Regions from separate parts of the Pseudoalteromonas sp. HL-AS1 genome, predicted to be linked through region 2. Evidence: predicted binding sites of a transcription regulator. Region 2 holds the regulator's gene; each other region holds the start of a gene.

Region 1 (4,759 bases), 810 kb from region 2:
TATAAGAACCATGTCAAACACTATTGGGCTTAAAATTAAAACTATTCGTGAATCACTTCATTTAAGTCAGGCTAAGTTCTGCGAATTGCTTGATATTGGGTTAAGTGGTTACAAGAAGTATGAGGCTGGAATCTCTGAACCTGGAGCTGGTAATTTAGAAAAAATTGCTAATCACCCACAGACAAAAATGTATTTAATGTGGTTGTTTACAGGTGAAACTAATCCTGCAGCTGGACAAATTGCTCCAGGAGATTTAATCAGTCAACAAGGCCTGTTGGATGAAGAAGAGTTTGAAAAAGAGTTTATTGATACTTCAATTAAATCGTTAATGATGTTCTTTCATCTTGATTGGTTTAGGGTAAACCCAGATAAAAAGATTGATATTAACGACTGTGGTAAATTGTTGCTAAAAGACTTGAAGCCTGTGATTGACGCCCGCGCAAGCAAGCCCGCCAATAGCCAAAAAACAGCATAAAAAAAGCCCGCATTTAGCGGGCTTATTATTTACTTGTTATTTAATCGTTTTATTTCTTCATCTACTTGTTGCTTTAAGTTTTGGTAGGCTGGTTCAAGCTTCTGCCTTAGTTTTGGTATTTCTGCATATGTACCGTGATTTAAATTTTGAATTACATGAACAAGGCTTAACTCAAAGTTACTGCAAGCAAGTGCTTCATCATAATATTCACTATTAAGATTGCCTGTATTTTCTACTAACCTATCAAAGTCGCTGCAGATAACATCTAACTGTTTATCATAATTCTTTTTTACGTCATAAAATCTTAGCTTATCGCTCTCTTTGAATGGCCCTTTAAACCAATAGTCTAGCTCGTCAACTTTTGATTTTAATTGATAAATTAAATCTATTGGCTTTAACTGTTTACGCTCTTGGGTTTGTTCTGTAGGTGTACTTTGTGTGCTGTTATTGGTTTCGGTATTACTACCGCCACTTAAAATAGCGGCAATGGCCAATAAAACAATACCAAATATAACTGCTGATTTTTGAGTTATGTCTTTATGTGTTTTGCCTTTTGATTCGGCCTTTTCTTTGTTTGTTTTGTTTATTTTGTTAAGCACTGGCGGGAAGAAAAACCCAGCTGCAAACATACAAATTACCCCTGACAGGTGATCGCCTAAATCAAAATACATTATTACTGATATAAGTGATAACACCCCGAGTACCCACGTTCCGACCTTGACCATATTTATTCCTTTTATTTTCCGTAATATGTGTAGGTATATACATTAATTTATCGTTCATGTTTTAACAAGGTACGCCTTTTTAATGAACATTAAAAAACCCGCCTTAGCGGGTTATTTAACAAGTTTGAATATGGGACGTTCTTGCGCGGGTGGTATGTTAGTTGGCTTTTTAAGTGCTTGGTTTCTAAACATGGTGGCGCGTTTGTGTACCACGTTCATTGATTCTATTTTATCCCAGTTATCTGGCTGTTCTATTGTGGCGCCTAAATCCATGACTATTGAGTAGGCTACACCGCCATCGTCTTGTTGGGCTGCTGTTCCCTCTGGCATGTAGTGCTTTATTTTATGTTTAAGTATGGTTTCTATGCCTGTTGTGTTTTGGCCGCGCACTATTGCGACTCCGGTTATACACAACGCCATTGTTAAACAGATAAACATTACTATAAGTAACGGCATTTAAATTCCCTCTTTTGTTAGTAGGCCAGTAAATTTTTTAGCTGGGTAAATAGCAACAACGCCTAACGATAATAAGTTGAGCGCCACCACACTAAAGCTATAAGCTGGTGACAGCATGCTGCTATCTAGCAGGCCACGCATGATAAATTGTATTAGCTGCACAACCGATTGAGCTAGTGCAAGGTATAAGCAAAGCCGCGCAGTTGTTGAAAACGTGCAACCCCTAATGTTATGCATAAAGAATAGCGCTATGACAAATGCCATTGAACAACTAAACATGGTGAAGTAAAAAAACTGCCTGAGTGCTAGCTTGCTCATTTCTATTGTAATTATGTATTGAGCTAGGCTTGAGCTTACAAAGTGAAACACCATCACTGTAAGTGCAGCAATAAAGCATGAATGCATTGTGTGATCATCAATTGATTTTAAATTACTTTTACCACCAAAAAATAACGCCAGGCGGTGCTTGTTAAGCGTTACTAGCAAATAAAGAATAATAAGCACTTCTAGCGCTCTTATTGTCCAGTCTGTAGCAGTTATAAAATCAATCATGTGTTTTCCTTGGTGGTGTAATTAACCAGCAATAATGCTGGTTAATGATTTGTGCTGGCTTAGTTTAATTTTGGTGGCTCTACACCGCCGCCGCCACCGCCATTGTCCTGAGTATCTTCACCACCACTTACCTGCGCTAATAAAAGTACTGATTTTCCGTTTACGTGTTGCTTGTTCATAACTTAATCCTTTTTTTGTTAAAAGAGCTCTGTTTAAGAGTCAATTTCATTGTAATGATAAATTTTATAATAGCAACTCGATATACTGTATATAAAAACAGTTGCAACTTCCGAACAAGCTGATTTATAACAACTTAATAGTCAGCGATTTCACCTGTTTTTAATACCAAAAACACCTGTTTTTTTTACTCGTTTTTAACTTACATGTTACTTATATTAGAGGTAGCAATACGTTACAACTTTTGTTAAATACACGTGGTTTTGTCTTTCTTCATCCGAACACTTTTTTAAACTGGCTAAAATAGGGCTAAAATAGGGCTAAAATTAATTTAAATTATTTTTGTTAAGGGGTTTATTTGGTGATTATTTCTAATGTGGATGTGGGACCTGGCATAAAAGAACTAGAAAACAATTTAGATAACAGCCTTATAACTGACGCTACTTTTATTGGCCGTGCCAGTGGCAACAGTATGGAAGGGGTTGGTATTTTCAGCGGGGATTTATTGATTATTGATAGGGCCGCAACGGTTAAACACGGCGATGTAATCGTAGCTGCTTTAAATGGACTGTTCGTTTGTAAAATAGCCGACTTAAAAAACAACCAGCTTTTATCTGCTAACCCTGATCACCCAGCGGTAAAAATAACTGAGCATGATGAATACAACGTTGAAGGTGTTGTTGGCCAGTCGATTAGATTGCATAGAACGAGTAATTTGTTAGGGTGAAACTCGCTATCTAGCGAGTTCTTCTTTTTAATTATAAGCCTTTCATAATTTTTTTATGGAGAAATTCTTCATGTGATTTGAGCTGCATTTCTTTCCAAGAAGAAAAGTTAGTGTTACTCACAATAAAAGCTTCCCACTCTTCATCTGGTATAGCTTTAAAGTCTTCTGGAGTATTAACAACAAACCCACTTGCATCAACGAGTTCATCTAAACTTGAGTAACTTGAATAGCGAGATATAAACTCATCCGTCATTACATCGCCAACAGCAATTGAGTCCTGTTTCCCCAACTCTTCTAAGTTCTTTGTTAATTTATTTAATCCACTCATATCGGTTTTTATAGACACTACAATTCCCTTTTCATTTTGGTTAAAAACCTAGTTTAGTTAGATTTTGCAATTCATCAAATTTCTTATACAAAAAAACCCGCTAAGTAGCGGGCTTCTTTATTTAATTTTACTTTTTATATAATTTGCTAAAGCCATAAACAACTCACTTGCTGGACCTGCGAGAGCTACGTTTGGATTATCTTCGTTTTGTTGTCGGTTATGGAAAGAGAACTTAACAATCGTGAGTAATAAAGTTAAGCCAGTGCCAAGTATAAATGCAACTAAAGTTATGATTGACCCTGAATAAAGCATTTTATTTTCCATACTTTGAGTTGGTTGTTTGGCATTTTCTTTGGTTGCCTTTTCCGCCTTAAGCTCAACGTTATTTTTTTTACTTTTCTTTTCTATATCTAAAGCTGCTTTATCTTTTAGGCTTTTCTTTTCTTTTTGTATAGCGGAATTATCATTCTGACTAACAGCTGCTATCGAACTATCTTTTAAAGGCTTTTTATTTTTTTCTATTGTTGTATCTGTTCGATGTTCAAGGATATGAGTTAGTGACTTTTCAGAAAGTTCTAAACCAGTTTTCAAGAAACAAACAGCAAGAAACATAGCAACTATAAAACCAAGTGCTTTAAAACCAAGATAAAACCTTTCTTCCCAAATTTTAAACCCAAGAATAGTACTTTCACGTTTAAGAGTAGTAACATCATGATCTCTACTCAATTCCACATTGTTAGAACTTACGACCCCGTCTGAAAGGTCTAAGTTTTCATCCTCATTTCTATTAGACATAAAAAAGCCCTTAAATTAAAGGGCTAGATTATATTAATAATTTGTTCAGCTCAACTTTATAAAGTGAGATACCCTAGGTTCTTCAATCTATAATACATTGCAGCTTCTGATACTTGGAAGATTCTAGCAAGCTCTTTAATATTACTAATACCTTTAGCAAACAACATTGTTTTAATTGCATCTAAAGGCATAAGAATTTGAGCAGCAAAATTATTAGCTTCTCTTTCTTCCCAATCATCTGAATTAGAATTAAATGCAGCTGGCATATCAATACGCTGCATCTGTTTACCTGGCTCAACATGACCTAATGCATGGTGACCTAACTCATGTGCTAGAGTAAAACGCTGACGATTTAAGCTTTCTGTACCATTACAATAAATAACCCGCTGTCCTTGATTATTAATTTCAGCTAGACCACTTAAGCCTCTAAAGCTTTCATGCTCTGGATTAAAACAGTTAATAGAAGCGACTTTGATGTCTAGTTTAGTCGCAATATCTTCGATATTTACAGGTAGACGCCAGTC
Region 2 (10,091 bases):
CATCACCGGGTCGCCACCGCCTGCGGCATCAAAAAAGCTGGTAGCAAAATACTTATCGGTAAGCACCATAGTTACCGCTCCTGCAAGTACAGGCATTACCGCTATTAATAAAAAGGCAGTAATTAACCACGTCCATACAAATAAGGGCAACTTCATCCATGTCATGCCGGGGGCACGTAAGTTCACTATGGTTACAATCACATTGATTGCGCCCATTATTGAGCTAATCCCCATAATATGTACGGCAAATACAAACAATGCAGTATTATCATTACTGTATGTTGTGGACAGTGGTGCATAAAAAGTCCAACCAAATGCAGGACCCCCACCAGGCATAAATAACGATGCCAATAGGATTAAAAACGCAAACGGTAAAATCCAAAAGCTCCAGTTATTCATTCTTGGCAATGCCATATCTGGCGCGCCAATCATAAGTGGTATCATCCAGTTAGCAAGGCCTGTAAAGGCGGGCATAACCGCACCAAACACCATAATTAAACCATGCACTGTGGTCATTTGATTAAAAAAGTGAGGGTCGACCAACTGTAAACCTGGTTGAAATAATTCAGCTCTGATCACCATGGCCATTCCACCACCAATTAAGAACATGGTCAGCGAAAAAATTAAATATAAACTACCTATATCTTTATGATTAGTTGTGTAAAGCCAGCGTTTAAAACCTTTAGCTGGGTGATGAGCATGATGAGCTTCATTGGCGTTAGGTTGTTCTACTATGCTACTCATTAGTTCGCCTCCACTTTGGCATCAAGTGCTGTCTGTATTTGACTCGGTTGAATAACATCACCCGTATCATTACCCCACGCATTACGTTTATAAGTAATAACCGCTGCTAATTGCTTTATAGATAACTGTTTGGCAAATGCTTGCATTGCCGTACCAGGTCGTCCATGGATAACTACATCAATGTGATCTTTCATATCGCCAAGCACTATCGGGCTGCCTTTAAGTGCAGGAAATACGCCCGGTAACCCCATGCCAGTAGGTTGATGACATGCAGCACAATTAGCCATATATACTTGTTCGCCTAAAGTCATTAACTCTTCTTTTGGGAGGGTTTTATCAAGTAATGCGGCATCTGCTAATGCTGCTTTTTGTTTAGCCTGCTTTGCATCTGCAAGCCATGTTTTAAAATCAGCCTCAGATTTAGCGACCACCACAACGGGCATAAAGCCATGGTCTTTACCACACAACTCAGCACATTGGCCTCGGTAAGTACCTTCTTCGTTTATGTTCGTCCATGTTTCGTTTATAAAGCCGGGGTTAGCATCTTTTTTAACTGCAAAATCAGGTACCCACCAAGAGTGAATAACATCGTCAGAAGTCATTAAAAATCGTACTTTTTGATTTATTGGCAGTACAAGAGGCTTATCAACCTCAAGTAAGTAGTTAGGATTTTTATCTGCAAGATTCGCGATTTCATCTTGCGGGGTAGATAAAATAGAGTAGAACTCTACATCTTCACCCATATATTCATAATGCCATTTCCATTGCGAACCCGTAATTTTAATAGTGAGATCAGCTTTGCTGGCATCTTCCATTGCAATTAGGGTTTTAGTGGCTGGTACTGCCATAGCAATTAAAATAACAAACGGAATTGCAGTCCAAAGTATTTCTACTTTAGTGCTTTCGTGAAATTGGGCAGGTACAGCCCCTTTAGATTTACGGTGATGAATAAGTGCCCAAAACATAATTGCGAACACTATCACCCCAATCACACAACATATTATAAATATGGTCATGTGCAGCTGATATACATTATTGCTTATATCGGTTACGCCTTTGCGCATATTGTATTGGCTGTTAGCCAAAACTGGGTGCGAAAAAACACATAATATAAGCCACAAGGTAGAGGTCAGTTTACCCATGTGACGGCTCCTTTGATGCTATTGCGAATGCAAAGCGAAGAGGCATACGGCTTAAACGCCAATTCGTTATTTTTATTTTTTTAGCCAATCTTATTTAATATTGATTGGTTTTGCTGCGCCAACAACGAGTTTATGTATATTGTGTGTTCTCAAAACTAAAAAGCTGTGAGTTATTATTAGCTCAGCACATTAACAATTAGCTAAAAAACGAACAACAAGCAAGTTTTAGTATAAAAAACAATCAGGTGATATTGAATAATTAATAAAAAATCGGTAATCAACTGGGCAACAGAAAGTTCAAAATATGAGCAAAACAAAGGGGTTTAACGCATTCGGAGGGGGAAAATATAAGTGCAAAAAAGTTTACAGCTTAAATAGTCAGTGGGCTGTTTACGCCCTATTTTTAGTACAAATTTTAAAACAAAAATGCGTACTAGTTAGTACGCATTTATAAAACTGCTTGTTTAAAAGCTATTTTTAAAGTCACATCCAATCAGCGTTTCTTATAACGCCAACGGCTAAGCCTTCAATATTAAAAGACTCATTCTCAAGATCTACTTCAATAGAGTCAAAATCGTCGTTTTCAGCATGAAGTAATACTTTACGACCCGCTTTCTCAAGACGTTTTACAGTTACGTCTTCGTCTAGGCGGGCAACAACAACTTGTCCGTTTTCAGCGGTTTGAGTACGATGTACAGCAAGTAAATCACCATCCATAATACCAATATCTTTCATGCTCATACCGTTAACGCGTAGTAAAAAATCTGCAGCCGGTTTAAACATTAATGGATCGATTTTGCAGTGACTTTCAACGTGCTCTTGCGCCAAAATAGGTGAACCAGCAGCAACACGCCCTATAAGCGGTAAACCTAATTGTTCTGGCTCTTCTTCTTCAATTAATTGAATACCACGGCTTGCACCTGGTTTCATTTTAATTGCGCCTTTTTTAGCAAGTGCTTTTAAATGTTCTTCAGCAGCATTGGCACTTTTAAAACCTAATGTTTGCGCTATTTCAGCACGTGTAGGAGGCATACCAGTGTCTTTAATAAAAACTTTAATTAGTTCGAGTATTTGAGCTTGGCGGTTCGTTAATGGTCGCATACAACTGGTTTTCCATACAGTACATTTAACTGTGAGTATATACAGTTAAATAAAAATCGCAAATTTAAATTAAGCCTTAAAATAGCTAAAGTAATTTCACTTGTGTACATTTTAGGGATATAACTAAAGCTAAGTTTATAAATGATTAAAAATGCAAAGGAGACATTATGAGTATTTGGTACCAGCCCATCACCTTAGAGCTGTGCAAGCAGTTAGAACAAGGCATTAATGGCCAAGGAACATTAATGAAAACTATGGGGATAGAAGTCACAGAAATTGGCGATGATTATTTGGTTGCCACAATGCCGGCAATTCCTGAGCATCATAACCCAATGGGCATGGTTCACGGCGGTGCTAACGTTGTACTTGCCGAAACAGTTGCCAGCTATGCCGCTAACTTTGTTGTCGATTTTACTAAATTTTACTGTGTAGGGCAGGAAATTAGCGCAAGTCATTTAAAAGCATCTCGCAACGGCACTTTAACAGCAACGGCTAGAGCGTTTCATATTGGCAAACGTAGTTCAGTATGGGAAATAAAAATTACAAATAGCCGCAATGAGCTGTGCTGCGTATCAAAAATGACCGCAGCAGTCGTAGAGCGAAGATAGTTACTTTTCGATTGGGTAAATGGTAATTTCCATACCCGCACCAATCGCAGATATACGCAATAATGTATCTGCATCTAAGGCTTGATTAAAGCACTTAGGAGAAGTCCCTGATTCAAAACCAATATCAAACGTTCTACGTGAACAGCTTAACCATTGCTTTAGCGCATTACGCGAACACGATTCAATAAGCTCACATATATGGTTTATGGCTTTATCAGGTGTGCTCACCTCACCTGTAGCTTCAATACGCGCTAGTTGACGGTATTCGTCTTTGTCATAATGTAAAATCGTCGCGACTTTTTTCAAGTCCGCCACTAGCAAACTAATATCTTGCTTTGATTCAAGCTCAAGATCTACATTTAAAAATTGAATTTCCGACATCGTTTCGTATTTATCCTCTAATAATTTCATTGCAAACTTTAACGCAGTTTTACCGTTATACCAAATCAACTATGCTCTATTAACCACTTTATATGGATATTTCGCAGCTTTTAAGTATTTTTTAGCATTTAAAGCTAGCTGGATATCAAATATTCAGCTCAATTAAACAGATAAGTCATGTTAGGAATTTAAGTGTAATCTTTTTTATTTTTAAATGATTACAGTAAGCTATAGTTTAAACTGCGACAAAATGTCGCAGTAACTTATCCTATTAATGTAATAAACTAGCCTCTAAAAATAATAAGACTAAAACATGAATAAAAAAATATTTAAACATGCTCGCAAGTTACATAAATGGTTAGGTTATTTATTAGCACTACAAATTTTAGCATGGTTACTAGGTGGTTTAATTATGAGTGCAATCCCTCTTGATAAAGTTCATGGGGAGCATCTTGCAACACGTACTCTTAATAACCCATTTACGCAGGCTGATTATGTTGCCTCCCTTGACGATATTGCCTCTCAGGTGGTTAATCCAACACAAATAATTTTTGAGAACTTCTTAACTACACCACTTATTACTGTCTTTAGTAATAACGAGCAGCAAAGCTTCAATGGCATAACAGGCCGACCATTTGAACCGCCAACTAAAATACAAATTACCGCAAATGCTAAAGCACACTTACTTATTGACGCTCAAGTAACAAGCGCTGTACTACTAAAGCTAGGTACGCGGGAAGTCGGATATAAAACCAATGTTTGGCAGGTCCAATTTGACGACACCTTTAACACAACACTGTACTTGTCAGAAAATAACGGCAAAGTTGTCACCGTTCGCAGCACGCTATGGCGAATATTCGACTTTTTTTGGATGTTACATATTATGGATTACGATGAGCGAGAGAATTTTAATAATCCACTACTTATTAGCTTTTCAGCAACTAGCGTACTTTTTTGTTTGAGTGGAATATTATTACTTATACAAAATATACGACTAAAACGATTTATCCGAATTAAAAATAAGAATAAATCAAAGTAGTCATATTGGTTTTTGAGAGCTAGCGCCCACTTATCAAAGAGTAAATAAGCCTAGGGCTTATTTTATTCCAAGTGCTTAAATCGACTCAAATGTCGCTTTAACATTTCGTTTTCGAAAATCAACTCATCACGCTCATCCAGCAATTGTAAAACTAAAGCTATTGCCGACCAATCTAACGAAAAGTCATGTTGGATACGGGCCGCTTTTTTAACTAAGGTCACTGCAGATACAGTAAATAGCCACTGCGTAACATGCTTCCCCTCAATTGGAACCGCAATATTATGCTCAACTAACTCATATAAAATTGCTTCGCTAATATCACTGCTCAAACATAGCTCTTTGCTAGTAAGTAAATCGTCTTTTTGTGTCACGATAATTTGCATTATGGCTTGCTCCAGTTATTACGGGGATCAAAGTGAGCTTTTTTGGCTAATTCTTCCCACAGTTTTTTACTGGTATCATCAACAGATGTTGGATTAACAATTTTAAGCACAGCAAATAAGTCACCTTTAGCTTTTTTACTCATTAATCCCTTACCTTTAATACGCAAGCGTTGACCAGACTGACTATTAGAAGGAATAGTTAATTGGATTTTTCCTGTCAACGTAGGTAAATTTAGCTTTGTACCAAGAGCCGCTTCCCATGGTGCAAGAGGGACAATTATATTTAGGTTATGACCCTCAACATCAAATAATGGGTGAGGCACTAAACTAATTTGTAAATACAAGTCGCCATTTTGCCCATTCGCTGACCCTAATCCGCCTTGCCCTTTTAGTCGAATTCGCTCGCCATTTACTGAACCTGCGGGAATTTTCACTTTTAGTGATTTTTTAATTTCAGTGACACGGCCACTGCTGTCTCGCTGCGGTAACATAAACTCAACAGGCTTCACGGTATCAACTAAAGTCTCTTCAAGAAAAATTGGGAACTCTATTTCCACATCTTGTCCTTTTTGCGCGCGAGCGGCGTTACTTCTGCTCTGCCCGGAACGATTGAATCCACCGGCGCCGCCAAACATTGAATTAACAAAATCAGAAAACTCTTGATCGGTTTGAGGATCGCTTTGCTGATAATTACTTTGCGATGAGGCATTGTTACCACCATAATTACCTTGCTGTTGACGAGCACGATTTTGTTGGTGACGACGTAACTCGTCGTATTTTACACGTTCTTCTTTGTTATGAATGACTTCGTAAGCTTCTGCTATTTCTTTAAACTTATCTTCTGCTTGAGGCTCTTTGCTTACATCTGGGTGATATTTTCTAGCTAACTTTTTATAAGCTACTTTAACCGCTTTATCATCTGCATCAGGCGATATTCCAAGCACTGCATAATAATCAACAAATTTCATTTGCAATCCAAATCCTCATATTGAGTAAGCTTTAAGCATACTCCTTAACGGGTAACCTTGTGTGGTTAAAATACGATAAATAGTGAGAAATAAATGAATAGTGAAAATAACTTTGAGTAAAAAATTAATCAGGCACTTTTTAGTAATATAAGCGTTGCCCTTAAGTTAACTTTATCTTTTATCTTCAAGGCTTTAAACTGCCCATTCCTGTAGTTCACATTTGTGATGGATATGACTCGATTTATTCTGGCCTTATTGGCTTGTTGTGTGTGCGTTTCGGTATCTGCCGAACAATTTACCCGTTTTTCAACGGCTAAAAGACATTTAATTAAAACCCTACCTGACAACGCCAAAAGCATTTACTGCGGTTGCGACATTAAAAAAGAAGGCAAAAAACTCGTTCCTGATCCGTCTAACTGTGGTTACATTCCTCGAAATACCCTTACCCGCTCAGGCAAAGTAAATGTGCGAGCACTACGCATTGAGTGGGAGCACATTGTTCCGGCGTGGGAATTTGGTCACCAGCTACAATGCTGGCAAGATGGCGGGCGTAAAAACTGCCGTAAAGTAAGTGCTAAATTTAGAAAAATGGAAGCTGATATAAATAACTTAGCGCCAGCTATTGGCGAAATTAATGCCGATCGCTCTAATTATCGTTTTGGTATGCTTAGCGAAAACGCCACGCAATATGGCCGTTGCGAAGTAAAAGTAAACTTTAAGCAACGTGTAGTTGAACCGCCTGTTTATGCACGAAAACGTATAGCTGACACCTACGCTTACATGCAAAAAACATACGGTTTAAAAATCTCTGATAAACAGCAAAAGTTATTTAATGCATGGCAAAAGCAAGCATTCGCAGATACAAGTAGTGTGAGCAAGCTCTAAGCTTTAACTCTCATTTACATAAATCAAAGTTATAAATGTTGAATAAACAAGCGAGTGTTGTAATATTTTAAACAACTTATTTACAAAAAAGCCCTTACCTATGTTTAAAAATAATAAAACCTCGCTTGCCATTTTCACTGCATTTGCGGGCTTTGCTTTGACCGGTTGTGGCGGCGGCGGTAGCGGTATCGACTCAGCCCCTGTAGTTACAACATCTGTAAGTAGCAGTCCAACATGGACTGCGGGTGTATTTGAACCCTCTAACGATTTAAAAAACTTTTGCGAAACCCCGCGTACGGGTAACGATCCCTTTAATAACAACGAGCCTTACCCAGATCAAGCAGGTTCTGCCCTTTACGAAAAACTCTGGCTTCGCTCTTGGAGCGACGAAACCTACCTTTGGTATGATGAGATTGCCGATAACGATCCTGAAAGCTTTGCCACAGTAGCCGATTATTTTGCCCAATTAAAAACAGAGCAGCTTACCGACTCAGGGGCAAAAAAAGATAACTTTCATTTTTCAGAACCTACTGAAGATTACTTTCAAGAAGCGCAATCGGGCGTTACTTCTGGTTACGGTATAAATTGGGCGTTCATTGGCGATACAGCCGACCGTATTTTACGCGTCGCTTATCTTGAAGATGATTCACCTGCAAGCCAAATAGGCTTTCAACGTGGTGATACTGTACTTTCAGTTGACGGTGTTAGCATTAATACCAATACACAGTCGGGTGTAGATACGCTTAACGAAGGCTTATTTAGCCCAACTAATGGCGACTCACATACTATTGTTGTACGCAGTAACGATGGCGCCGAAAAAACATTTAATGTAACCGCTGGCAATATTGAACAAACACCGGTTCAAAATGTTAAAACGATTACAACCGCAAATGGTTTAAGCGTGGGTTACATGCAATTTAATAGCCATATAAGCATTGCCCAAGAAGGGCTTATTGATGCGGTAAATAAGTTTAAAACCGATGGTATTGATGAGCTTGTAATCGATTTTAGATATAACGGTGGTGGTTTATTAGCACTGTCGGCACAATTGGCTTATATGGTTGCCGGTAATGCCAACGTTAACAACCGCTTTTATTATCAAACTCAACAAAACGATAAACAACCCGTTGATTCACCTTTTCCATTTATTGATGAAGAAATAGATTACTCTACTTTTTTTAGCACAGGTGAAAACCTACCTGATTTAAACCTATCAAAGGTTTATGTATTAAGCACATCAGGCACCTGTTCGGCATCAGAAGCTTTTATTAATGGTTTAAAAGGTATAGACGCAGAAGTTATTTTAATTGGCGACACAACCTGCGGTAAGCCCTATGGCTTTACCCCAACTCATAACTGCGCAACAACCTATTACACTATTCAATTTAGTGGGGTAAATAGCAAAGGATTTGGCGAATACGCTGCGGGTTTTACACCAACCCCTACGCCACAATTTGATGCTGATGTTCAAGGTTGTGAAATTGAGGACGACTTTGATCATCAGTTAGGCGACAGTGACGAGGCCGTTTTAGCCACCGCATTATTTCATGTTGAAAATGGCAGTTTCCCAATTAGAACGGCTGCTGCAAAAGCAGAGCCAGCTAATTTTTCAAGCTCTCGTGAATCTCTCATTCCTTTAAATATGCCGGTACAATTTACCCAGCGTAATATGGACTTAACTTGGCCAACACTGAGTGAGGAAAGGTAATGGCTAAATTATTACTCCCATTAGCTACCTTATTCGCTTTGGGAGGATGCCAAAGTGTAAATAGTGAGCCCGCTAAACCCGCTATATTAACGAGCGTTAATCCTAGCGTTATTACAACACTACAACAGGCAATTCAACAAGCTAAGGGAGGCGCATTAGTAACACTTTCCGATTCCGTATTTACTAAACGTAGCGAACTGCTAATTGATCATGCAATGAGTAAAGGGTCTGATGGCAGAGTAATTATGGGCGCGCATAATATAAAATCTGAAAAGTTTATTTTGCAGCTACGTAATAACCAATGCGAGCTTTACTATCCTAAGAAAGAGCTTACTACAGTACTTGAAGGTGTGACCTGTAAAGAGTTATAAGGCACTTTAAAGTTTATAAAAAAGGCGTGCAGCACATCGCTGTACGCCTTTTTCTATTTTAAAGCGTTACTACAAGTCTTGATGCGGACCAAACACTTCATAATGAATCTGCTCGTTTTTAACACCTAGTTCAAGTAACTGGTTTTTTATAAATGCCATAAAACCGGCAGGACCACATAAGTAAAAGTCGCCATTACTCAATGGTAGCTGTGCTTGTACTGCATTTAGGTTCATTAACCCAGTAAAGTCAGCGCCCTCTGTCGCTTGGTTAAACCACGTTATTGTTTTCAAGCGGTTATTCTGCGCTGTTAGATCATATAAATATTTTGAAAACGAATGTTGCTGAGTATTTTCGCAAGCATGTAAATACATAATCTCTTGATTAGAGTTGTCACTTAATAGCGTTTCAAGCATAGCCAGCATTGGCGTTTGCCCAACACCTGCTGAAATGAGTACCGCTGGGTTTGTGTTATTGCGTAAAAAGAAGTCTCCTGCTGGCGGGTATAACTCAACAATAGTGCCTTGCTCTAATGAGTGTAGATAATTAGACACCATGCCAGGCTTTGGCTGTAGCTCTTTTTTAACACTAATACGGTAGTTTTTAGCGTTACTTTTTTGTGAAATAGAATACTGGCGAATTTCTTCATATTCAGCGCCCTCTGGCTTAACTTTAATACCTAAATACTGCCCTGGTTTATGTGTAATAACAGCTTCGCCATCAACTGGCGTAAGTGTAAAACTCGTTACTAGTTCTGATTCGG
Region 3 (10,091 bases), 110 kb from region 2:
GAAAAGCAGGTAAACCATTTCCTAGGTGAACTTCTACAATAACTTCAGGGGCATTTATGCCCACTTGAGCACGAGAAAATATACGAGCTAACGACATTCCTTATCCTAGTAAATGGTGTGATTACACCAGTTTAGTCAGGATATTTAAAAACGTGTAATGTGATTTGCCATTTTATAGCGGCTAAACGAAGTAATAAGGTCATTAACATGCCTAATACCATCGCCATTTCGGTTGCTAACGAAAAACTAATGCCAAGCGTATAAACAGTACCACCCGCTATACAGGTAATAGCGTAAAGCTCACCCTTTAATAGCATAGGGATCTCGCGTGCAAGCACATCTCGAATTAATCCACCAAAGCAGCCTGTAATTACAGCCATAATTACCGCAGTCATATCGGGCATACCAACAAGCTGTGCTTTTTGCGCCCCCATTACTGCAAAAAAAGCTAACCCGAACGCATCCGCTGTTTGTAAAATATAATGAGGTATCGGCTTTTGTTTATTTATAAGGCGTGTTGTAACAAATACTGAAGCGAGTATGGCAAAAAAGTAACTTTGATCGTGTAACCAAAACACAGGAACATCTAAAATTAGATCTCGCACTGTACCACCACCAATAGCAGTTACTGTCGCTAAAACTACGACCCCAAAGCCATCCATTTTTTTCTCGTACGCTAGCAAAGTGCCTGATACAGCAAACACCGCAATGCCTATTAAATCAAACCAGTGGTAAAGTTCAGTCATATTTGTAACAACCTAAAAATATTTGTGCCGTTTTAACACAAACCAAACAAGGTTTTAAGTAATAACGATTTATTTTAAGAAGTTTATAACATTTTAAAGTGTATCTCAGGGGGCGGGAGCTTGCGCTTATGAGAAGTGAATGCCTCATGCAGTGAAGATGATCTCACCACACTCACCAAATTTTAGACATAAAAAAACACGCTTTAAGCGTGTCATTTCATTCTTATTTATTTCAGTGGTTGCGGGAGCCGGATTTGAACCGACGACCTTCGGGTTATGAGCCCGACGAGCTACCAGACTGCTCCATCCCGCGCCTGAAATTTGTAGACTTGTTTAAAGTTGCTTACATTACAACTTGGCTTCCAATTAAATAATTGGTTGCGGGAGCCGGATTTGAACCGACGACCTTCGGGTTATGAGCCCGACGAGCTACCAGACTGCTCCATCCCGCGCCTGTATATTTTAAGTCTATCGACTACTTTATTTTATCTCTTAAGTTAGAGTTTACAGTAACCTCAATCCCTAAGGAAATTGGTTGCGGGAGCCGGATTTGAACCGACGACCTTCGGGTTATGAGCCCGACGAGCTACCAGACTGCTCCATCCCGCGCCTGTAATTTCTTTAAAACATTTTCGTAATATTTACAAGCCTGCCTTGAAGAGAGCGCTACTATATAGGAATAAACATTTAATGCAAGACCTAAACTAATTAAAGTTGTTCAACCGAACAAAAAGCAACCAAATTACTATTCTGCGCTCAATCTTTGATGCGGATTAATCATTTTTTGCCATTCCCAGTCGGGATGTCCCATCACTATAAAGTCAGGGTTCTCAGTACTCTCTCGTTGGTTGTACGTTAGCGGGTTAAATTCTGCATCGGTAATACAACCACCGGCTTCTTCAACAATAACTTGTGAAGCACCTGTATCCCACTCTCCCGTTGGACCAATTCTTAAAAAACAATCTGCTTTGCCCTCTGCAACAGTACAGGCTTTTAAAGAACACGAACCAATAGCAATCGTTGTAAACTGACTATTTAAATACTGACTCACCGCTTCTATTTTTTGGCGGCGGCTCACTGCAAGCGTCAAGCTCTCTGGCGGCGCTACAGATATTTGCTTATCAATTGAGTTTTCACGTTTAAAGGCACCATTTTTAGCTGTAGCAAAATAAGTCACACCTTTTGCAGGCCAATGAATAACACCAAGCACAGGGTGGTTATTTTCAATCAATGCAATGTTTACTGCAAAGTCGCCACTTTCTAAAATAAATTCGCCAGTACCATCCATCGGATCGAGCAACCAATAACGCTGCCAGTCCTGTCTGTCGGCGAGTGCTGGTATAGGTGTTTCTTCCGACATAATTGGGATATCGGGCGCAAGTGCTTTTAATCCAGCAACCAGTACGTCATTTGCTGCTAAATCAGCTTTGGTGACAGGCGTATTATCTGATTTCTCTTGTTGGCCAATATCGCCTTTTTTATAAATGGCCATAATTGCATCGCCAGCACGCTCAGCTAATTCAATACACGGTTCGATTAATTTATTCATCGGCAGCTCCAGACGCTAAATACTTATCTAATAATAGCAAAGCTGCAACACTGCGTGCTTCGGTAAAATCTTCTTGGTATAATAATGACTGCCACTGAGTTAATGGCCACTTAACAACAACAAGCGGCTCTGGTTCGTCGCCAATAAGGGTTTGTGGGTATAATTGCTTAGCAAATAAAATATGCATAGTGGCATTAAAGTAACTCGGCGCCATTGTTACTGTTCTTAATGGTTTAAAATACTCAGCACCAAAGCCAATTTCTTCTTTAAGTTCTCTGTTAGCAGCTTGCTCTGGCGTTTCGCCCGGATCAATTAAGCCTTTAGGAAAACCTAACTGGTAATTGTTTGTGCCCGCACAGTATTCACGTACAAGTAGTAACTCATTATCTGCACTTAACGGAACAATCATCACTGCTCCCCGGCCACCGCCGCGAATTCGCTCATACTGGCGCTCTTCGTTATTAGAAAACTTTAACTCTAAAGACTCCACAGTAAACAGGCGACTTTTAGCAACAACATTGTTACTGAGGATTTGTGGTGGTGTTGGGTGCTTTTTCTGTGTCATTGGCGTTAATTTGCTATCATGGCAGTTAGTTCAATAATAAACCTTATAAGTTGAAATTCCTATGTTAAATTGGTCAAAAATCGATACCGTTTTGCTCGACATGGATGGAACATTACTCGATTTACATTACGACAGTCATTTTTGGCTTAACGTTATCCCTGCGCAACACGCATTAGCTAGAGGCATTAGCCTAGATGCAGCTAAAGCAGATATTTTAAAACGCTATCAAGCTGTGAGCGGTCAAATACAGTGGTATTGTTTAGATTATTGGGAGCAGCAATTAAACTTGCCTATAATGGAGCTTAAACGAGAGTCTCAGCATTTAATTAAAATGCGCGAAGACGTACCTCATTTTTTAACCGAGCTTAAAAAAGCAGGCAAAGAGTTAATTTTACTTACCAACGCCCACCCTGAGAGTGTCATGCTGAAATTTGAGCATACAGCGATTGATAACTACCTAGATGGTGTAGTGTCTACTCATGAATATGGAGTAAGTAAAGAGCAGCAAAGTTTGTGGCACCAAGTACAAAAAGACTTAGGGTTTAATAAGCAGCGCACTTTGTTTGTAGATGACAGTATGCCGGTATTAAATGCCGCGCGAGAATACGGCATTGAGCACTTACTTGCAGTTGCTAACCCTGATAGCCAACAACCACATAACGAAATAGCCGATTACCTGAGTGTTACCGACTATCGTAAGATTATTTAACGTAGTTTACTTGGGCTAGATTTTTGGGTAACGCGCTTCAAGGCCTTGATATACTAACTTTGCAAAATCTGCATGTTCCGTATCAAGGCTTTTAACTACTTCAACTAAATGCTCGTTATCTTCTTGCCCGTTCCACTCTTTGATATAGCTACCATCTTTATAACCGTGATCTTGGCGGAAAAAGTTTAACGTATTTTTCCCTACGTAGCCGCGATATAAATCATCAATATCCATACCCATTTGCGCCATACAGCCAGCAAATGCAGCTGCATTAAACGTTTTATCTGCAACAGCAGAAGCCGCTAATATTTCTAGCGTTTGTTTAAAGTCATCCGCTTGTTGAGCATTACTAAGTTCAGCTTCAAGTTGCTTTGCTAAGTCTTCGTAGCTAGTTTTGCCGTCAATTCTAAGCGATAAACCAAAATGAAAAATATCAACCAACTCTAAAATAACTTGTTCGGTATCTGGTGTTTGTTTTTTCCACCATTTCCAACCATGATGATCCAGCATTTCAGCACACTCAACCCAAATAGCGCGGTACCATTCGAATCCTTGAGTAAACCATTGCTCATGTACTTTAGTGTTCATGGCGTTTTGCATTTCTAGCATAACTACTAGCTTGTTTAAATTGGCAGACATATTCATTCCTGTCGTTTTTGATTAGTGTAATAGTACAGATAAAGGAAGCTTAACGCATCAGCACTATCTTAATATGTAGTTTACTTTGAGCCGCTAAATTCAGCCCATGAATCAATTAAATCAATGAAATCTTCAAAGCCACAACCACTACTTAAACCATTTTCTTCAAGCGCTAAATCGTCATCTTGATACGCTATTAGGTCTTCACTGTCTTGATGAAGCGCATGGGCTTCAAATAGTGCTTCGTCTTTGGTTAATATTAAATCTATTTCTTGGCCTTTTAGCGTTAGCGGCTCATAGCTTGAACTCACCGATGCAATAAGCGCTTGCACCATAGCTACTTTGTCTTTGCCTATTTCTTCGTTTAGCCAGCGACCAATAATAGCGTGTTCACTGCTTATTTTAATACGTAGCCCACTAATAGGGTCGCGAATAAATTGATATTCCATAGGGTTTGCCTGTAAATCTTTAATTGCGTAATTATATACGTAAACGCCCGCAAACCACAGGACATATAAAGTAAAATAGCGCCACAAGGGCGCTATTTTATTCAACTTTAAAGCCGTTAACTTCGCGATCTATAACGCGCTGCGTCAATAATCGACCATAAGTAAATAATAGGCACAAGTACAAAACCTACAAGCACATAAATTAGTGCGTAACTTATTATAATAGCGAGTGCAAAAAATATAGCCGCTAAAATACGCCCTTGCACTAACTGCCCTAAACCAGGAAAAAATATATTACATAATGCTGCGATTACGTTACCGCCAGAACCTTGATCTGCCATACTAACCTCTGTATTTATTTGATTTTATAATTATTTACTTACACACTCTATGCCAATTTATTAAAGCTTACAAATCAAATAGTTAAATTACCCTAGATTTAGAGAGTTAGTAAAAATTGCTAACTTTAGGTCAAATTAGCAATTTTTATTGTGCGTTTACACTTTTTTGTTTGTTTAAAAAATTAGCAAGTTACTCGTTTTTAAGGCTATTTTATAAATAGCTGTTTATAAAAACAGTATTTTATTTAGCCTAACAAAAACACCTGTTATACTGCCCACAATATTGATTAAAAAGGCGTAACGATGGACGTTTCACAATTACTCGATGGCTTAAATGACAAACAACGCGATGCCGTTGCTGCCCCACTACAAAACATGCTGGTATTAGCAGGTGCTGGGTCTGGTAAAACACGAGTGTTAGTTCATCGTATTGCGTGGCTTATGCAAGTTGAGCAAGCATCTGCTTACAGTATTTTTGCCGTAACCTTTACTAATAAAGCGGCTAAAGAAATGCGCAGCCGCGTTGAAGAAACACTAAAAGCCCCTGTAGGTGGTATGTGGATTGGTACGTTCCATGGTTTGTCGCATCGTATTTTACGTGCTCATCACCGTGAAGCTAACTTACCAGAAGCCTTTCAAATTTTAGACTCTGACGATCAACTTCGGATGATCAAGCGCTTATTAAAATCAATGAATATTGATGATAAAAAATGGCCTGCTAAACAATTTGGCTGGTACATTAGCGCCAAAAAAGATGAAGCACTTCGCCCTAAAGATATTCAAGCATACGATATTAACGAGCAAATGATGCTGCGTGTTTACGCCGCCTACCAAGAGGCCTGTGATAGAGCAGGACTAGTAGATTTTGCCGAAATATTACTGCGCAGCTACGAAGTGTTAAAAAATAACCCTACGTTACTACGTCATTACCAGCAACGCTTTGCACATATGCTCGTAGACGAGTTCCAAGATACAAATACCATTCAATATGCATGGTTAAAGTTACTTGCAGGCGATACAAGCAGTATCATGATTGTAGGCGACGATGACCAAAGTATTTACGGTTGGCGCGGTGCTAAAATCGAAAATATTAAACGATTTTTAACTGACTTTAGCGCAGAAACCATTCGTCTTGAACAAAACTACCGTTCAACTGCAACTATTTTGAAAGCGTCTAATGCATTAATTCAAAATAACTCAGAGCGTATGGGTAAAAGCTTATGGACCGACGGTAACGACGGCGAGCCAATTTCTATTTATGCGGCATTTAATGAGTTAGACGAAGCGCGCTTTGTAAGTAGCAAACTACGAAGCTGGTTAAATGCAGGTAATGCCCTACAAGATGCCGCAATTTTATACCGTAGTAACGCGCAATCTCGTGTACTCGAGGAAGCCATGCTACAAGAAGGCTTAAAATACCGTATTTATGGTGGTATGCGATTCTTCGAACGACAAGAAATTAAAGATGCGTTGTCGTACTTACGCCTAGTAGGTAATCGTCAAGACGATGCCGCATTTGAGCGTGTAATTAATACGCCAGCACGCGGTATTGGCGATAAAACATTGAGCCATATACGAGATTGTGCACGAGCAGAATCGTTACCGCTTTGGTATGCCGCAAAAGCAATTGTAGAACAACAGCATTTATCTGGTCGTGCTTCTGGTGCAGTAAGTAAGTTTGTAGAACTAGTAGAACAAATAGAAGATAAAATTAGCGATCTAACTTTGCATGAGCAAGCCAAGTACACAATTCAAACCTCAGGCTTAATGGCAATGTACCAAGCCGAAAAAGGTGAAAAAGGCCGTGCTCGCGTAGAAAACTTAGAAGAGCTAATTAGCGCTTGTGATCAGTATGAGCTGCCTGAAGACGAAGAGTACAGCTCACCTTTACAAGGCTTTTTAGCCCATACGTCACTTGAGTCAGGTGAAGGACAAGCAGAAGAACACGAAGACGCCGTACAAATGATGACGCTTCACTCAGCTAAAGGCTTAGAGTTTCCGCTAGTGTTTATGGTAGGCGTAGAAGAAGGCATGTTCCCTTCTCAGCAAAGCAACGAAGAGTCGGGTCGCTTAGAAGAAGAGCGCCGCCTTTGTTATGTAGGCATGACACGAGCAATGGATAAGTTATACATTAGCCATGCTGAGAGTCGCCGTTTATACGGGCAAGAAAAATACCATAGCCCATCTCGCTTTTTACGCGAAATCCCTGAAGACTGCGTAGAAGAAATCCGTATTAAAACACAGGTTTCTCGCCCGCCTGCCGCTGGGCGTTTTAGCGCATCAGTTAGCCATGCCGCATTTGAAGACAGTGGCTTTAACTTAGGACAACGCGTACTGCATGCTAAGTTTGGTATTGGTACTGTACTGAATTATGAAGGTAGTGGCGCACAATCTCGCGTACAAGTTAACTTTGACGACCTTGGTAGCAAATGGTTAGTAACGGCCTATGCACGATTACAAGCGGTATAAAGCACACCTAAATGAGTTAGAGCAACAATTAGCTGGCGCGTATCATCGTCAGCTAGTGTTGATCACGGGCAGCCCAGCTTGGTGTTATGAAATACTTAACTCATTAATAGATGAAAACAATACACTTGTTGTATCAAAGCAGTGCGCGATTAAAAATTCGTACTGGCCTACTCGCACACACCAAATTTTAGGGCAAGAATTTGCTCATGCTGTTTACGATGGTTTTAGTGGTTTCCACCCTGATAAACTTGCAGCACTTGCCGGCACCGTTAAAGCAGGCGGTATACTGTTTTTATTACTGCCTGAACTAGATGATTTAGGCTCTTGGCAAGATCCCGCATTAAGTACAGTGCAATCACACGGTCAGAGCATTGACTACAGCATATTTAATCAGCGTTTCGCGACTATTATTAAACCGTTACCTGCTTTTCACTTTAGTGAAAAAAATGGCTGTATTAGTAATAACGCTAGCTATGTAATGCATAATAAAATTGATTATGAGCCACAGCAAAACTGTATTGAGCAGATAGTAAAAGTAGCTAATGGCCGTGCAAACAGGCCTTTACTCATTAATGCTGATAGAGGCAGAGGTAAGTCGGCAGCACTTGGCTTAGCCGCGGCAAAACTAACTGATAAAAAAGTAATTATTTGCAGCACTCAGTTTAAAGCGACCCATAGCAGCTTTAAACATTTAGCCCAAGAGTTAAGCCTTCAATACAACGCTGAACATAAACAGCTCGCCAACTTGCACTACGTTGCACCTGACGCGTTATTAAACACACTACCTGAGTGCGATTTACTACTCGTTGATGAAGCTGCAGCAATCCCTGTTCCGTTATTACTACAAATGCTAGCTCATTACCCTCGTATAGTATTTGCAAGCACTCTGGTTGGGTATGAGGGCAATGGTAGGGGTTATACCATTCGCTTTAGTAACTATATAAAAGCGCACTATAAAGCCTCTAAAGTTGTAACGCTTGATGAGCCACTGCGTTTTGCTAAACACGATCCACTTGAGCAGCATATTCGCAGTTTATTAGCACTTGATGCACAGTATCAAGAGACTAATAGCAATAAATCGCAGATTCCTAAGCATAGTGAAGTAACTCAGCAACAACTCGTAACTGATGAAGCACTATTGTGCCAAGTCGTTGCTTTACTTGCACTTGCTCATTATCAAAGTAGTGTGAATGATTTACGCCAGTTGTTAGATGCGCCATCGCAACGCATATTTATCAGCAAAATAGACAAGCAATTAGTGGGTGTATGCTTAATCGCGATAGAAGGCGGTTTAAGTGAAGAACTTACTGAGCAAGTTATAAATGGTGAGCGCCGCCCACAAGGGCATTTAATGGCGCAAACACTTGCACAACTGAGCTTTAACAGTGATTTTTTAACTCATTTAAGTGCGCGAGTTGTCCGTATTGCAATTGATCCAAGCTCACATAATTGTGGCCTAGGAAAAGCATTACTGAGCTATAGCGAGTCACAAGTAAAAGAACAATGTACTTGGTTTGGTGCTAGTTTTGGTGCCACTGCACAATTGCTAAAATTTTGGCAAAGCCTAGGCTTTAATGCTGTTAAATTAGGTTACCAACGCGACAAAAGCACTGCTGAGCACGCAACTTTAGTTGTTAAATCTCTTAATGCACCACAACAAAGTTTACAGTCACTGATTAAACAGTTTCAATACGAGCTCTTTTATAGCCTATTAAGCCACTTTAAGTCATTAGAATGGCAACTGGTTAGCACATTACTGCGCTCATTTAATGATGAGGTAATAGCTTCTGATACGTTAAGGTTATTTACACAGCAACTCAGCAGTAACCGCTTTACTATTTCACCCACTCTCTGGCGTTTAATTAGCCAAAATCCTGTTATAATTACTAGGATAGCAGCCAATCAGCAGCAACTTTTAATTCAAACAGTTTTACAACACCATACCGATGAGCAACTTATTAAAAATTTTAATCTCAGCGGCAAAAAGCAATTAGAACAGCAGTTCAAAAACACAACAAACATACTCGCAAAGCAACTTTCTTCATAAAGCCATTTCACTTTTCTGCAGACGTAAAAAAGCCCGAATCGTTAAATTCGGGCTTTCTACAATTTGGAGTCGGCGCGCTACTTCGTAGCGACAACGCAGTAGAATGGTAAGCGTCCGAGCAACGACACCTAGCAGAGTGGATTTAATTAATTGAAAATACCGTCTGTTTCTACTGGAGGTATTATGCAAAAAAGAACCCTTAATGACTGGCAAAAATTGATTGAGCAGCAACAAACCAGCGGCTTATCTATTGTCGCATTTTGTAAAGAAAACATGTTACCCACTTCAAACTTTTATAAATATCGGTCTAAGTTACAAGACGCTGCAAAAGCACCTAAATTGGTGAAAGTGCAAAACAAAGCCATTTCCCATAAAGTGAATGCCTCAATCACGTTATTTCATGGTGAAACTCATTTAACTATACCAACCTCATCTGAGCCTACATGGGTGGCTAATTTAATAAAGGCGCTGCAAGCATGAACATGTTTATTGATGTGCCCGACGTGTACCTTTGCAATCAGTTTGTCGACTTCAGAAAATCCATTAATGGCTTAGCGGCCATTGTTGAAAGTGAACT

The links. The regulator LexA, encoded in region 2, represses DNA repair genes until DNA is damaged. The targets are predictions, from matches to a motif close to TACTGTATNNNNATACAGTA.
Region 1: a site for LexA is predicted at 2,471-2,490, ahead of RB214_RS02765 (S24 family peptidase). Genes of this name have one in related genera too.
Region 3: a site for LexA is predicted at 5,218-5,237, ahead of uvrD (DNA helicase II). Genes of this name have one in related genera too.

The regions. Positions count from the first base shown of each region.
Region 1 covers NZ_CP133569.1:604,915-609,673, reverse strand. Annotated here, with positions in the region: gene RB214_RS02785 (helix-turn-helix transcriptional regulator) at 11-475, shown strand; gene RB214_RS02780 (hypothetical protein) at 505-1,200, opposite strand; gene RB214_RS02775 (hypothetical protein) at 1,312-1,656, opposite strand; gene RB214_RS02770 (hypothetical protein) at 1,657-2,208, opposite strand; gene RB214_RS02765 (S24 family peptidase) at 2,747-3,112, shown strand; gene RB214_RS02760 (hypothetical protein) at 3,144-3,458, opposite strand; gene RB214_RS02755 (hypothetical protein) at 3,558-4,235, opposite strand; gene RB214_RS02750 (ImmA/IrrE family metallo-endopeptidase) at 4,292-4,759, opposite strand, start outside.
Region 2 covers NZ_CP133569.1:3,469,801-3,479,891, forward strand. Annotated here, with positions in the region: gene ctaD (cytochrome c oxidase subunit I) at 1-744, opposite strand, end outside; gene coxB (cytochrome c oxidase subunit II) at 744-1,886, opposite strand; gene lexA (transcriptional repressor LexA) at 2,370-2,987, opposite strand; gene RB214_RS16145 (PaaI family thioesterase) at 3,155-3,595, shown strand; gene RB214_RS16150 (hypothetical protein) at 3,596-3,976, opposite strand; gene RB214_RS16155 (hypothetical protein) at 4,290-5,015, shown strand; gene RB214_RS16160 (chaperone modulator CbpM) at 5,078-5,398, opposite strand; gene RB214_RS16165 (DnaJ C-terminal domain-containing protein) at 5,398-6,366, opposite strand; gene RB214_RS16170 (endonuclease) at 6,598-7,251, shown strand; gene RB214_RS16175 (S41 family peptidase) at 7,352-8,959, shown strand; gene RB214_RS16180 (hypothetical protein) at 8,959-9,330, shown strand; gene hmpA (NO-inducible flavohemoprotein) at 9,400-10,091, opposite strand, start outside.
Region 3 covers NZ_CP133569.1:3,355,160-3,365,250, forward strand. Annotated here, with positions in the region: gene RB214_RS15580 (YifB family Mg chelatase-like AAA ATPase) at 1-97, opposite strand, end outside; gene RB214_RS15585 (trimeric intracellular cation channel family protein) at 132-746, opposite strand; tRNA gene RB214_RS15590 (tRNA-Met) at 983-1,059, opposite strand; tRNA gene RB214_RS15595 (tRNA-Met) at 1,122-1,198, opposite strand; tRNA gene RB214_RS15600 (tRNA-Met) at 1,279-1,355, opposite strand; gene cysQ (3'(2'),5'-bisphosphate nucleotidase CysQ) at 1,492-2,295, opposite strand; gene nudE (ADP compounds hydrolase NudE) at 2,288-2,860, opposite strand; gene yrfG (GMP/IMP nucleotidase) at 2,922-3,569, shown strand; gene RB214_RS15620 (dUTP diphosphatase) at 3,585-4,208, opposite strand; gene RB214_RS15625 (YacL family protein) at 4,289-4,657, opposite strand; gene RB214_RS15630 (hypothetical protein) at 4,774-4,998, opposite strand; gene uvrD (DNA helicase II) at 5,302-7,467, shown strand; gene RB214_RS15640 (GNAT family N-acetyltransferase) at 7,445-9,514, shown strand; gene RB214_RS15645 (hypothetical protein) at 9,698-9,994, shown strand; gene tnpB (IS66 family insertion sequence element accessory protein TnpB) at 9,991-10,091, shown strand, end outside.